DNA from 3 places in the Pectobacterium punjabense genome. Region 3 is predicted to be linked to each of the others. Evidence: predicted binding sites of a transcription regulator. Region 3 holds the regulator's gene; each other region holds the start of a gene.
The links. Region 3 encodes PhoB, which activates phosphate uptake and scavenging genes when phosphate is short. Its sites were predicted from a motif close to CTGTCATAAAACTGNCNNAT; they were not measured.
Positions count from the first base shown of each region.

Region 1: glpT (glycerol-3-phosphate transporter) is a predicted target of PhoB. The motif match lies at 1,976-1,995, and genes of this name have one in related genera.
Region 2: pstS (phosphate ABC transporter substrate-binding protein PstS) is a predicted target of PhoB. The motif match lies at 1,610-1,629, and genes of this name have one in related genera.

Region 1 is NZ_CP038498.1:4,400,947-4,405,118, reverse strand. Features, by position in the region: gene glpQ (glycerophosphodiester phosphodiesterase) at 1-452, opposite strand, end outside; gene glpT (glycerol-3-phosphate transporter) at 528-1,877, opposite strand; gene glpA (anaerobic glycerol-3-phosphate dehydrogenase subunit A) at 2,198-3,868, shown strand; gene glpB (glycerol-3-phosphate dehydrogenase subunit GlpB) at 3,858-4,172, shown strand, end outside.
Region 2 is NZ_CP038498.1:4,758,684-4,762,855, forward strand. Features, by position in the region: gene E2566_RS21510 (LysR family transcriptional regulator) at 1-60, opposite strand, end outside; gene E2566_RS21515 (MFS transporter) at 175-1,536, shown strand; gene pstS (phosphate ABC transporter substrate-binding protein PstS) at 1,752-2,789, shown strand; gene pstC (phosphate ABC transporter permease PstC) at 2,952-3,911, shown strand; gene pstA (phosphate ABC transporter permease PstA) at 3,911-4,172, shown strand, end outside.
Region 3 is NZ_CP038498.1:1,267,702-1,271,873, forward strand. Features, by position in the region: gene E2566_RS05635 (AAA family ATPase) at 1-369, opposite strand, end outside; gene sbcD (exonuclease subunit SbcD) at 366-1,592, opposite strand; gene phoB (phosphate response regulator transcription factor PhoB) at 1,888-2,577, shown strand; gene phoR (phosphate regulon sensor histidine kinase PhoR) at 2,605-3,927, shown strand; gene E2566_RS05655 (PstS family phosphate ABC transporter substrate-binding protein) at 3,943-4,172, shown strand, end outside.

The DNA.
Region 1 (4,172 bases), 1.7 Mb from region 3:
TGAAAGGTATGAATACGGAAATCGGATTTCCACATCGGAAAGCGGTTCGGGTAGCTCTGTACCTGCTTGCCGTCTTTGATGTCGAATCCTTCGGTGAATTTCAGCGACCTGATCTCTTGTAGAGTGAAGTCGATAGCGTAAAAGCGTCCATCGTTACGGGCGCGTTGCGGAAAACGTTCTGCCACATCGGTAACGCGATCCAGATAATGGTCATGCAGGACAATGAGCGCGTTATCTTTGGTGAGCACCAGATCCTGCTCCAGATAATCGGCACCCTGCGCGTAGGCCATCGCTTTCGCCGGAAGCGTATGCTCAGGTAAATAGCCGCTGGCACCACGATGGGCAATGACGATTTTATCGGTTGATGAAGCGGAAGTGCCAGCGTGACTAACAGCACTAAAGGAAACGGAGAGCGCGAGGGCGGAGAGTAGGGATGTTACGGTAACGTTCATGCGATCAAACCTCTTTCTGTTGAGAGAAAGGCGGCGTCATCAGGACGCCGCCAGAGGGATGCTTACAAGAGCGGGTTAAGCGCGGTTGGCTAACTCGGCTTTATGCTTTTTCTCATTCAGCATAACAACAATTAGCAGAAGTACCGCCATAATGCTGCCGCCGATCATCACCATAAAGCCGCCGTCCCAACCGAAGAAGTCAACGGTATAGCCAACGATGGCGCTGGCGGCAACGGAGCCACCGAGGTAGCCAAACAGGCCAGTGAAACCCGCTGCGGTGCCGGCTGCTTTCTTCGGTGCCAATTCCAGCGCGTGCAGGCCAATCAGCATAACCGGTCCGTAAATCAGGAAGCCGATGATGATCATACACGCCATGTCCACACCCGGATTACCGGCTGGGTTCATCCAGTAAACGATGGTCGCTATCGTGACGAGTGCCATAAAGAACACGCCCGTTGCACCACGGTTGCCTTTGAAGACCTTATCAGACATCCAGCCGCACAGTAGCGTGCCCGGAATACCCGCGTATTCGTACAGGAAGTAAGCCCAAGAGGATTTATCCAGCGCGAAGTGCTTCACTTCCTTCAGGTAAGTTGGTGACCAGTCGAGGATGCCGTAACGCAGCAGGTAAACGAAGACGTTGGCAATAGCGATGTACCACAGCAGTTTGTTCGGGAAAACGTACTGCATGAAAATCTGCTTAGCCGTCAGTTCCTCTTCATCTTTTTCATTGTAATCAACCGGATAGTCGTTTTTGTACTCTTCGACTGGTGGTAGACCACAGGATTGCGGGGTATCACGCATTAAGGCAAATGCGATGAGTGCAACCAGAATCGCGGCGAAGGCTGGCATGTAGAGTGCGGCTTTCCAGTCGTTAAACCAGGCCATACCCAGCAGGAACAGCAGAGGTGGAAGCCCGCCGCCGACGTTATGAGCACAGTTCCATACTGACACAATGCCGCCACGTTCTTTCTGCGACCACCAGTGAACCATGGTGCGCCCGCACGGTGGCCAGCCCATTCCCTGGAACCAGCCGCACAGGAACAGAAGGACGAACATAACCGCGATGCTTGATGTTGCCCACGGCACGAAGCCCATGAACAGCATCACGGCGGCCGCCAGAATCAGACCGGCAGGCAGGAAAACCCGTGGGTTGGAACGGTCAGATACCGAACCCATGATGAATTTGGAAAAGCCGTAGGCGATGGAGATACCGGACAACGCAAAGCCAAGATCGCCGCGCGAGAAACCCTGCTCAATCAGGTAAGGCATGGCCAGGGTGAAATTTTTACGTACCAGATAGTAGGCGGCGTAGCCAAAAAAGATCCCCATGAAAATCTGCCAGCGTAGGCGGCGATAGAGGGGATCGACACGATCCTGCGACACGCGTGGCTGGTGGGCTGCGGGCCTAAAAATACTCAGCATAGATATCTCCAATGCGAAAAAAAACGATAGCTTTTTTGTTCTATTACGAACGTTATTGTAAGGGGATAGCGTGCAAATGAGTGTGATTCATGACGCTAATGTTACACTTTTATGAAACTGTGACGATTTTTGCGCTCATGTTAACAGAATCGGAAAATTACACAGTGTGGTTTTAGTGATGTAAATCACACTTATCGTTTTTAAACTCTCATTTATTTTCGTTTAGTGTTCGTTTTTGCTCTTTATCAAACATTAACCCTCCTTTTTGTGTCCCAATAGCAACATATATACCCTCTATATCCTCCGCCTGGAGCGAGAATATGATGCAAAACACTGGGAACTGGCGTGAAACTGACGTGGTTGTCATCGGCGGTGGTGCGACGGGGGCGGGTACGGCACGGGATTGTGCCCTGCGTGGACTGCGCTGCCTGTTGCTTGAACGCTATGATATTGCGACCGGTGCGACCGGGCGTAATCATGGTTTATTACACAGCGGTGCCCGCTATGCGGTAACCGATGGCGAATCTGCCCGCGAATGTATTGAAGAGAACCAGATTCTCCGGCGGATCGCTCGCCATTGCATTGAACCTACCGATGGCCTGTTTATCACCTTGCCGGAAGATGACCTCGGCTGGCAGACGCAATTCATTACCGCTTGCCAGCAGGCGGGGATTCGCGCACAGGCGATAGACCCGCAGGAAGCGCTTAGGCTTGAGCCGGCGGCAAACCCTACATTGATTGGCGCGGTTCGCGTGCCAGATGGCTCTGTCGATCCTTTTCGCCTGACGGCGGCCAACATGATTGATGCCTGCGAGCATGGCGCGGAAGTCCTAACCTATCATGAAGTTATCGGGCTGATTCGTCAGGGCGATCGCATTACCGGTGTGCGCGTTTTCGACCACAAAAAAGGTGTAGAAACAGAAATCTATGCGCAGGTGGTGGTTAATGCTGGCGGTATTTGGGGACAACAGATTGCGGAATATGCCGATCTGCGTGTGCGCATGTTCCCGGCAAAAGGCGCGCTGTTGATTCTTGGACACCGTATCAACAACATGGTGATCAACCGCTGCCGTAAACCGGCGGATGCCGACATTCTGGTGCCGGGCGATACCATTTCGCTGATTGGCACCACCTCAACCCACATCGACTACGATCAGATCGACAATATGCTGGTGACGCCTGCCGAGGTGGAAACGCTGATGCGGGAAGGCTCGATGTTGGCGCCGTCGCTGGCAAGCACGAGAATTCTACGCGCCTATGCAGGCGTGCGCCCGCTGGTTGCCAACGATAGTGACCCTAGCGGGCGTAGCGTGAGCCGCGGCATTGTGCTGCTTGACCATGCCAGCCGTGACGGGCTGGAAGGGTTTATTACTATCACCGGCGGCAAACTGATGACCTATCGCCTGATGGCTGAATGGGTGACGGACGCTATCTGTAAAAAGCTGGGTCATGACGTCGCGTGTTCGACGGCGCAGACGCCGCTGCCCGGCTCAGAATCGCTGGAAGAGGTGAGAACAGCCCCCCACGCCCTGTCAGCTTACCCTGCGGCAAAACCGCTCTCTGCGCCACTGCGCGGTTCGGCGATCTATCGCCACGGTGAGCGTGCCGGGCGAATGCTGTCCGGTGAACGTTTGGATCGCAGTCTGGTGTGTGAATGTGAAGCCGTGACGGCAGGGGAAGTGCGCTACGCCGTGGAATCGTTGCAGGTGAATAACTTGATTGATTTGCGTCGGCGTACTCGTGTTGGCATGGGCACCTGTCAGGGTGAGCTGTGCGCCTGTCGCGCGGCAGGTTTGTTATGCCGCCTGGGAACCGCGACGCCAGAGCAGTCGCTTACGCAGCTCAGCCAGTTTTTGAACGAACGTTGGAAAGGCATTCGCCCCGTCGCATGGGGCAATGCGCTACGCGAAAGCGAGTTTACCAGTTGGATTTATCAGGGACTGTGCGGCCTGACGGCCAGCGACAGTCAGGAGGATCGTCATGCGCTATGACGTTGTGATTATCGGCGGCGGGTTGGCGGGGCTGACCTGCGGCATTCGCCTGGCGGAGCAGGGAAAACGCTGCGCAATTGTTAGCGCTGGGCAGAATGCGCTGCATTTTTCTTCCGGTGCGCTGGATTTACTTTCCCATCTTCCTGACGGGCAGCCCGTTAGCCAGCCGCTTGAGGCACTGGGTGCGCTAGCGAGCCAGGCTCCTCATCACCCTTATTCTCGTATGGGGGCGGCCGCGATTGCCGCACTGTTGCCACAGGTCGAGGCGTTGCTGGAACGCAGCACTATCTCCCTGTTGGGCAAC
Region 2 (4,172 bases), 1.3 Mb from region 3:
CCCAGCCTGAACGGCCTGCACAAACGCCCGTATGTTGTTTAACCGCTCACTTGAAATCATGTCTGTTCTCTATTGGCGATAATTTTTCCCATATTAAGCGAAAATATGCCCTGAATGGAGAAGGCTATCGCAAGGTAGACTTTTTCTCTTTCAGACGTTTCAGAGGAATTGGCCATGAACGCGAGTGTTCCCTCGCCACAGACGGTTATTGCCCATCAGTGGCGAGCTTTGACGGGCATTTGTATTGCGAGTTTTCTTGGCTGTATTGATTTTACGATTGTGAATACCGCCATTCCGGCCATTCAACAGCAGTTTGGTGCCGGTATCGCTCATGTGCAGTGGGTGATGGGAATATTCATTATGGCGCTGTGTACCAGCATGGTCATCGTTGGAAGGGTAGCCGATCGCGCGGGTCGTCGGCGTGTACTCTATATTGGTATGGCGGTGTTTGGCGTGGCATCGTTGGGAGCGGGTCTGTCGGGCAGTGTGAATGAACTGATTGGGTGGCGTTTTTTGCAGGGGGCATCTTGCGCCGTTTTATATACTGCAACAACGGTTATTTTGGTTGATATTTATCCAGCTCAGCACCACGGGCGCGTGTTAGGTATCTTGTTTGCCGTCAATGGGTTGGGATTGGCTATTGGCCCCGTGGCTGGTGGTCTTCTGGTGGATGTTCTGGGCTGGAGGTGGGTGTTCTTGCTTAATGTTCCGCTGATCGCAGTGAGTTTTGTTTTTTGTCTCGGTCAGGTGCGGGAATCTCGCGTAGCGCAAGCGCCGCCTTTGGATGGTAAAGGGTTACTCTTTTTTATCCTTTCCGTTGCCAGTGCACTGTTGGTTATCAATCAAGGCGATCGCTGGGGATGGTTGAGCCTGCCATCGTTAGCCTGTTTTTTACTGGCGCTGGTGGCGCTAGGGGGACTAATTCGGGTTGAGCGGCGAGAGCCTTTCCCTCTGATCGATATCGATTTATTACGGCAGCCTGCTTTTCTCCGAATCTGTGTACTGACATCGCTACTGGCTTTTTTCTACTGCGGCGCTTTTTTTCTCATGCCGATTCATCTTCATGCGACGCATCATTATCGTGATGCTGTGATTGGCCTGTTGCTATTGCCTACAACGGCCGCGATGGCGTTAATTTCGCCGTGGGTGGGGCGTTTGGCGGACCGCATCGGCCCTCGATGGATACTGATGGCTGGCTTTCTTATGCTCGGGCTGTCTGCGGGTTTACAAAGCATGCTCGATCGTGAGAGTGCGTTAGGCACCATGATAGTGGCTTTTACCTTAATGGGCGTGGGCTGGGGATGCATCTTAGGTCCCTCTGTTCTGGCCGCGCTCAAGGCTGTACATGCTGAACAGCAGGGGGTTGCCATCGGTATTTCCTGGACGTTGCATAATTTGGGCGGTGCGGTAGGATTGGCGTTTGTCACACAACTCTATCATCGTACGGAACAGGGTTATCAGACGGCGATGTTATTACTGTGCTTCCTGTCATTATTGGGATGTCTCATCGCCAGTTACCGTGATAAACGTCTCTGAGATCCCCCTAAATTTGGCGCTACGGCAGCTGGCGCCACCTCCTATACCCTATGCTGCCAAGCGATTTTCTTGCTTGTCATAAAACTGTCACATTGCGTACATTTTACTGTCACTAAATTGTCCTATTTTTCCTCCTGCGAACTACACTCTGATTTGATAACTCTGATTTGATAACGGCTCTACGTCGACACGTCGAGTATCCCACAGGAGGGATTATGAAACTGATGCGTACCACTCTTGCCAGTGTTGTTGCGGCAACCTTTTCTCTGACGGCATTTTCTGCTTTTGCTGCTAACCTCACCGGTGCCGGTGCGACATTCCCTGCGCCTGTTTATGCCAAATGGGCTGATTCCTATCAAAAAGAAACCGGTAATAAAGTTAACTATCAAGGCATCGGTTCTTCTGGTGGTGTAAAACAAATTATCGCTAAAACGGTAGATTTCGGTGCCTCTGACGCGCCTCTGGCTGACGACAAATTAGCACAGGATGGTTTATTCCAGTTCCCAACCGTTATCGGTGGCGTGGTACTGGCAGTGAACGTTCCTGGTATCAAATCTGGCGAATTGACGCTGGACGGTAAAACACTGGGTGATATCTACCTGGGCAACATCAAAAAATGGAACGACCCGGCAATTACCAAACTGAACCCGAATGCCAAGCTGCCGGATCAGGATATCGCTGTCGTTCGTCGCGCTGATGGTTCTGGTACGTCTTTCGTGTTCACCAGCTATCTGGCGAAAGTGAATCCAGAGTGGAAAGAGAAGATTGGTGCGGGTTCTACTGTGAACTGGCCGACCGGTCTGGGCGGTAAAGGTAACGATGGTATCGCAGCGTTCGTACAGCGTCTGCCTGGTTCTATTGGTTACGTAGAATACGCGTATGCCAAGCAGAACAACCTGGCTTACACCAAACTGATTTCTGCCGATGGCAAAGCGGTTAGCCCAACTGGCACCAGCTTCAGCAATGCGGCTAAAGAGATCGACTGGAGCAAGTCTTTCGCTCAGGATCTGACGAACCAGAAAGGCGCTGATGCATGGCCGATCACCTCAACCACCTTCATCCTGGTTCACACCAAGCAGGATAAACCTGAGCAGGGCGCTGAAGTGTTGAAATTCTTCGACTGGGCGTTCAAGAAAGGCGGCGAGCAAGCCGAAGCGCTGGACTACGCCACACTGCCGAAAGAAGTGGTTGAGCAAATCCGTGCTGCCTGGAAAACCCAGGTAAAAGACAGCAGCGGTAAAGCACTGTATTAATTATTGTATCGACCAGTCGTGTTGATAACCAGAGCGTGATGAGGTTGTCAGGTGCTGGAAATACGGTAGTGGAATAACACGTCGTATCGAGGCGGAGAGGTGATAGCAACCTCTCTGCCTTCAATAGCTTATTAAATGCAGTTAAAACGAGAAGAGAGACGTATGGCGGAGTACAAGCCAACTATCAAAGCCCCGGGAAAATATGGCGATATCCTCTTCAGCACGCTGGTAAAACTGGCGGCGCTGGTCACGCTCCTGCTGTTGGGAGGCATCATTGTTTCCCTGATTGTGGCGTCCTGGCCTAGCATCGAGAAGTTCGGTTTTGCCTTCTTGTGGACGAAAGAGTGGGATGCGCCCGCAGAGCAGTTTGGTGCACTGGTTCCTATTTACGGTACCGTCGTAACCTCACTGATCGCACTGATTATTGCGATTCCGATTAGCTTCGGGATTGCGTTATTTCTGACAGAGCTGGCACCAGCTTGGTTGAAACGCCCGCTTGGCGTGGCGATTGAATTGCTGGCGGCCATACCAAGTATTGTTTACGGCATGTGGGGGCTGTTTATCTTTGCTCCGCTATTTGCCAAATATTTCCAGCAGCCAGTAGGCAACGTCCTGTCCGGTATCCCTATTGTTGGTTCACTGTTCTCTGGCCCGGCGTTCGGGATTGGTATTCTGGCAGCTGGCGTTATTTTGGCCATCATGATTATCCCTTATATTGCAGCGGTCATGCGTGACGTGTTTGAGCAAACGCCAGTCATGATGAAAGAGTCCGCCTACGGCATCGGCTGTACGACGTGGGAAGTGATCTGGCGCATTGTGCTGCCTTACACCAAGAATGGTGTCATCGGCGGGGTGATGTTGGGATTGGGGCGCGCCTTGGGGGAAACCATGGCCGTTACCTTTATCATTGGGAACACTTACCAGCTCGACAGCGCGTCGCTGTATATGCCGGGCAACAGTATTACCTCTGCGTTGGCGAATGAATTCGCCGAAGCCGAATCCGGCGTGCACACAGCGGCGCTGATGGAGCTGGGTCTGATCCTGTTTGTTATTACCTTTATTGTTCTGGCGTGTTCAAAGCTGATGGTGATGCGTCTGGCAAAAAATGAGGGGGCGCGCTAATGGCGACATTAGGCATAGAGCAAGAAGCCGCACTGGCACGCTCGCGACGTAAAATGCAGGCCTGGCGTCGCCAGAAAAACCGCATTGCGCTGTTCTTATCCATGTCCACGATGGCTTTTGGCCTGTTTTGGCTGATTTGGATACTGTTCTCGACGGTGACTCGAGGCATCGATGGCATGTCTTTGGCATTGTTTACCGAGATGACACCGCCGCCTAATACGGCAGGTGGTGGATTAGCGAATGCCATCGTTGGTAGCGGAT
Region 3 (4,172 bases):
TTTGCCACCGTCAATGAGGGCAAGTTCGGCCTTGGGAGACTGCAAGTTACGATTTGGATCATTTCTTGCCCGACGCTGGCTCCAGAAGGCACGATATCCCACGCCTTTAACCTCAAACTCGACCTCGGCGAGGCACTCGGCGGTGTTACGAGTCATCAGATCGTTATTAGTAGCGGAAAGCTGACCCAACCGTGGTGTTTCGTGATACAGCGCCAGACAAATGGCATCCAGCAGCGTGGTTTTTCCTGCCCCTGTTGGGCCGGTAATGGCAAACAAGCCGTTGCTGGAAAACGGCTCTTGAGTGAAGTCGATCTTCCATTCGCCTTTCAGCGCGTTGAGATTCTTTAAACGCAGACTGAGGATTTTCATTTGGCAGGCTCGCTATTTTCCAATTCATCAATAACCTGAGTAAACAGCGAGCGCACACGCTGTTGTCGGCTCTCTTCCATTTCAGTCTCCGTGGCCAGACGACGTTCAAAAACGTCATGCACGCTCAATTCGTTTAGCGTTTCCTTGTCCTGTCGGATCATCGCCTGCAAACGCTGTTCGCGCGTGCGGCGCAGCAGAAGTACCTCAACGGGCAGATTTTCGGTCATCGCCTGAACACGCTTTTGCATGTCGCTCAGATAATCCTGCGTACTGAGTTCAATATCCAGCCACACGGGTTTATCGCCCTGATAGGTCTGGAAGGCGGACAGCTGTTGTTCAATATCACTCAGGCTGCCTTTAATCAGCTGCATCGGCTGGGTTACGGGAATGGGAAGTAGATCTATTTGCGGTGGCGCATCGGGTATGAAGCTGACCAGACAAACGGACTTCTCACTGCCGAGCTCATCAAAACTCAGCGGGATAGGTGAACCGCTGTAGCGAATGTGCTCACTTTGGGTCACGCGCTGCGGGCGGTGAATATGCCCGAGGGCGATATAATCCGCAGGGGGAAAAGCCTGAGCAGGGAAGGCATCGAGCGTACCAATGTAGATATCGCGCACGGATTCCGAGGCGCTTGCACCAATCGTCGTCAGATGCCCGGTTGCAATAATTGGTAACGGCAGGCCAAGCTCGTCTCGCTTTTGGCAAGCCAATTGGTAACACTGTTGGTAGTGCGCGGTAATGGCTTCCTGTAGCGCGAGCTGTTTTTCATCACCGGATTGTCCGGCTTTGCTGGTTAGCACATCACGCGGACGTAAAAAAGGAATGGCACAGAGCAGGGCGCCGGGCTGCCGCTGACGGTTTTCCAGCAGGAGCACCTGTTGGGCGGGCTCGTCGCTGGCGCAGGCGATGACCCGCGTATTCAGGCAGGCCAGTAAACCACGGGATTCATTTAACATCGCGACGGAATCGTGGTTGCCGCCGAGAATGACAAGCTGGCAGCCCGTGCGCTGTAGTTCCACCACGAAGCTATAGTACATTTCCCGCGCATAGCTAGGAGGCGAGCCGTTATCAAAAATATCGCCTGCGACTATAATGGCATCGACGTGGTGCAGTTCCACTTGGGCGATAAGCCAGTGCAGAAAAGCCTGATGCTCAGTTGCGCGGCTTTTGGTATAAAAATATTGCCCTAAATGCCAATCGGCGGTGTGGATAATGCGCATCGTGCTCTCTCGATATTCATGCCGTGTGGCGTTGGATGACGTTGTCATTGTTCATTATGTGACATGGTGTGTCATCGCGATGGTGCTCTGTCACCGTAATGCCGTGATTATATATAGCAGGAATGACGGCTGTCGCGGTGGAATCAAGAGTTTGGAAAGCAGCTCGAAAAATCAGATGTACGCGCTGTAACACCATGCGATGAGGAGCCGTATGTTTTTCATAAATCTGTCATAAAACTGACGCATAATGCCTTTCGCCTGCTAACAGCGACGATGATTAACGACAGGATTAACAATGGCAAAACGCATATTAGTCGTGGAAGATGAAGCACCAATTCGTGAAATGGTCTGCTTTGTACTGGAACAAAATGGTTATCAACCAGTGGAAGCCGAAGATTATGACAGTGCGGTAACGCAACTGTCAGAGCCGTTCCCAGAGCTGGTGTTATTGGACTGGATGCTGCCAGGCGGTTCGGGCCTGCAATTCATCAAGCATATGAAGCGCGAAGCGCTGACGCGTGATATTCCGGTAATGATGTTGACCGCGCGTGGCGAAGAAGAAGACCGCGTGCGTGGGCTTGAAGTGGGGGCGGATGATTACATTACCAAACCGTTTTCACCCAAAGAATTAGTGGCGCGTATCAAAGCCGTGATGCGCCGAATTTCACCGATGGCGGTGGAAGAAGTGATTGAAATGCGTGGCCTGAGCCTTGACCCTTCTTCCCATCGCGTGACGACCGAAGAGCACGCGTTAGACATGGGGCCGACAGAATTTAAACTGCTGCATTTCTTTATGACGCATCCTGAACGTGTTTATAGCCGGGAACAGTTGCTGAATCACGTTTGGGGCACTAACGTTTATGTTGAGGATCGTACTGTCGACGTCCATATTCGTCGCCTGCGTAAAGCGCTGGAAACCAGCGGACATGACAAAATGGTGCAAACCGTTCGGGGAACGGGCTACCGTTTTTCAACGCGTTACTGAGGTAATCGTAACCGGAGAAATATTAACGTGCTAGAACGTTTATCCTGGAAAAGGCTGGCATTGGAGCTAGCTTTTTTTTGTTTGCCCGCTTTACTGCTGGGGCTGATTTTTGGCTATCTGCCCTGGTTTCTGCTGGTCGCCGTATTAGGCTTACTCTGCTGGAATTTTTATAACCAGCTCAAACTCTCTTATTGGCTGTGGGTTGACCGTAGTATGACGCCACCGCCTGGTCGCTGGAGCTGGGAGCCATTGTTTTATGGGCTCTATCAGATGCAGTTGCGTAATCGACGCCGTCGCCGGGAACTGGCGCTCTTGATCAAACGGTTTCGCAGTGGCGCTGAATCATTGCCAGATGCCGTAGTGATCACCACCGAAGAGGGAACGATTTTCTGGTGTAATCATCTGGCACAGCACCTACTCAATTTCCGCTGGCCGGAGGATAACGGTCAGAATATCCTCAACTTATTGCGCTATCCTGAATTCACTAATTACATGAAGGGGCAAGATTTTAGTCGTCCTCTCACGTTGCAGTTGAATAATTCCCACCATGTTGAATTCCGCGTGATGCCGTATTCCGAAGGGCAACTTCTGATGGTAGTGCGTGACATTACGCAAATGCATCAACTCGAAGGTGCCAGACGTAACTTTTTTGCCAATGTTAGCCATGAACTGCGTACGCCACTGACGGTGTTGCAAGGCTATCTGGAAATGATGCAGGAAGAAACGCTGGATGCCGCGCTACGTGGGAAGGCGTTGAATACGATGCAGGAACAGACTCGACGCATGGACGGGCTGGTCAAACAACTGCTGACCTTGTCGCGGATTGAGGCTGCGACGGCGATTGATTTGAATGAAAAAGTCGATATTCCGTTAATACTGCGCGTATTACAGCGTGAAGCGCAGACCCTGAGTCAGGGGCGTCATGAGATCGTCTTTCGTGTAAATGAAAACCTCCGCGTGTTTGGTAATGAAGAACAACTGCGCAGTGCGGTATCCAATCTGGTGTATAACGCGGTCAACCATACGCCAGCAGGAACGCGTATCGAAGTCTGCTGGCAGAAGATCCCACAAGGTGCGCAATTTCAGGTCAGCGATAACGGGCCGGGGATTGCGGCTGAGCACTTGCCGCGCCTGACTGAACGTTTTTATCGCGTGGATAAGGCGCGTTCGCGGCAAACCGGCGGCAGCGGGTTGGGGCTGGCGATTGTTAAGCACGCACTTAGCCACCACGATTCCCGTCTGGAGATCATGAGTGAAGATGGTCTGGGATCGCGTTTTGTCTTTACGTTGCCGAATCGGTTGATTGTCCCTGCCTCTCTGGCTGAAAATACGGTGAAACCTTCAGCCTGACGGAAAACGCTATCTATGACATCCGCCACTCGTATTGCGGGCGCTTTTTTACTGCTGCTCAGCGCGTTGTGCTCCGCACAGCCTCGTCAGATGCTGGCGGGTAATCTTTCCAGTGCGGGGTCGGATACGCTGGCTAACCTGATGGCCTTTTGGGCGGCGGATTTCAGTCAGCATTATCCGAACGTGAATTTACAGATTCAGGCTGCTGGCTCATCGTCTGCGCCGACGTCTCTGGCGTCGGGGGC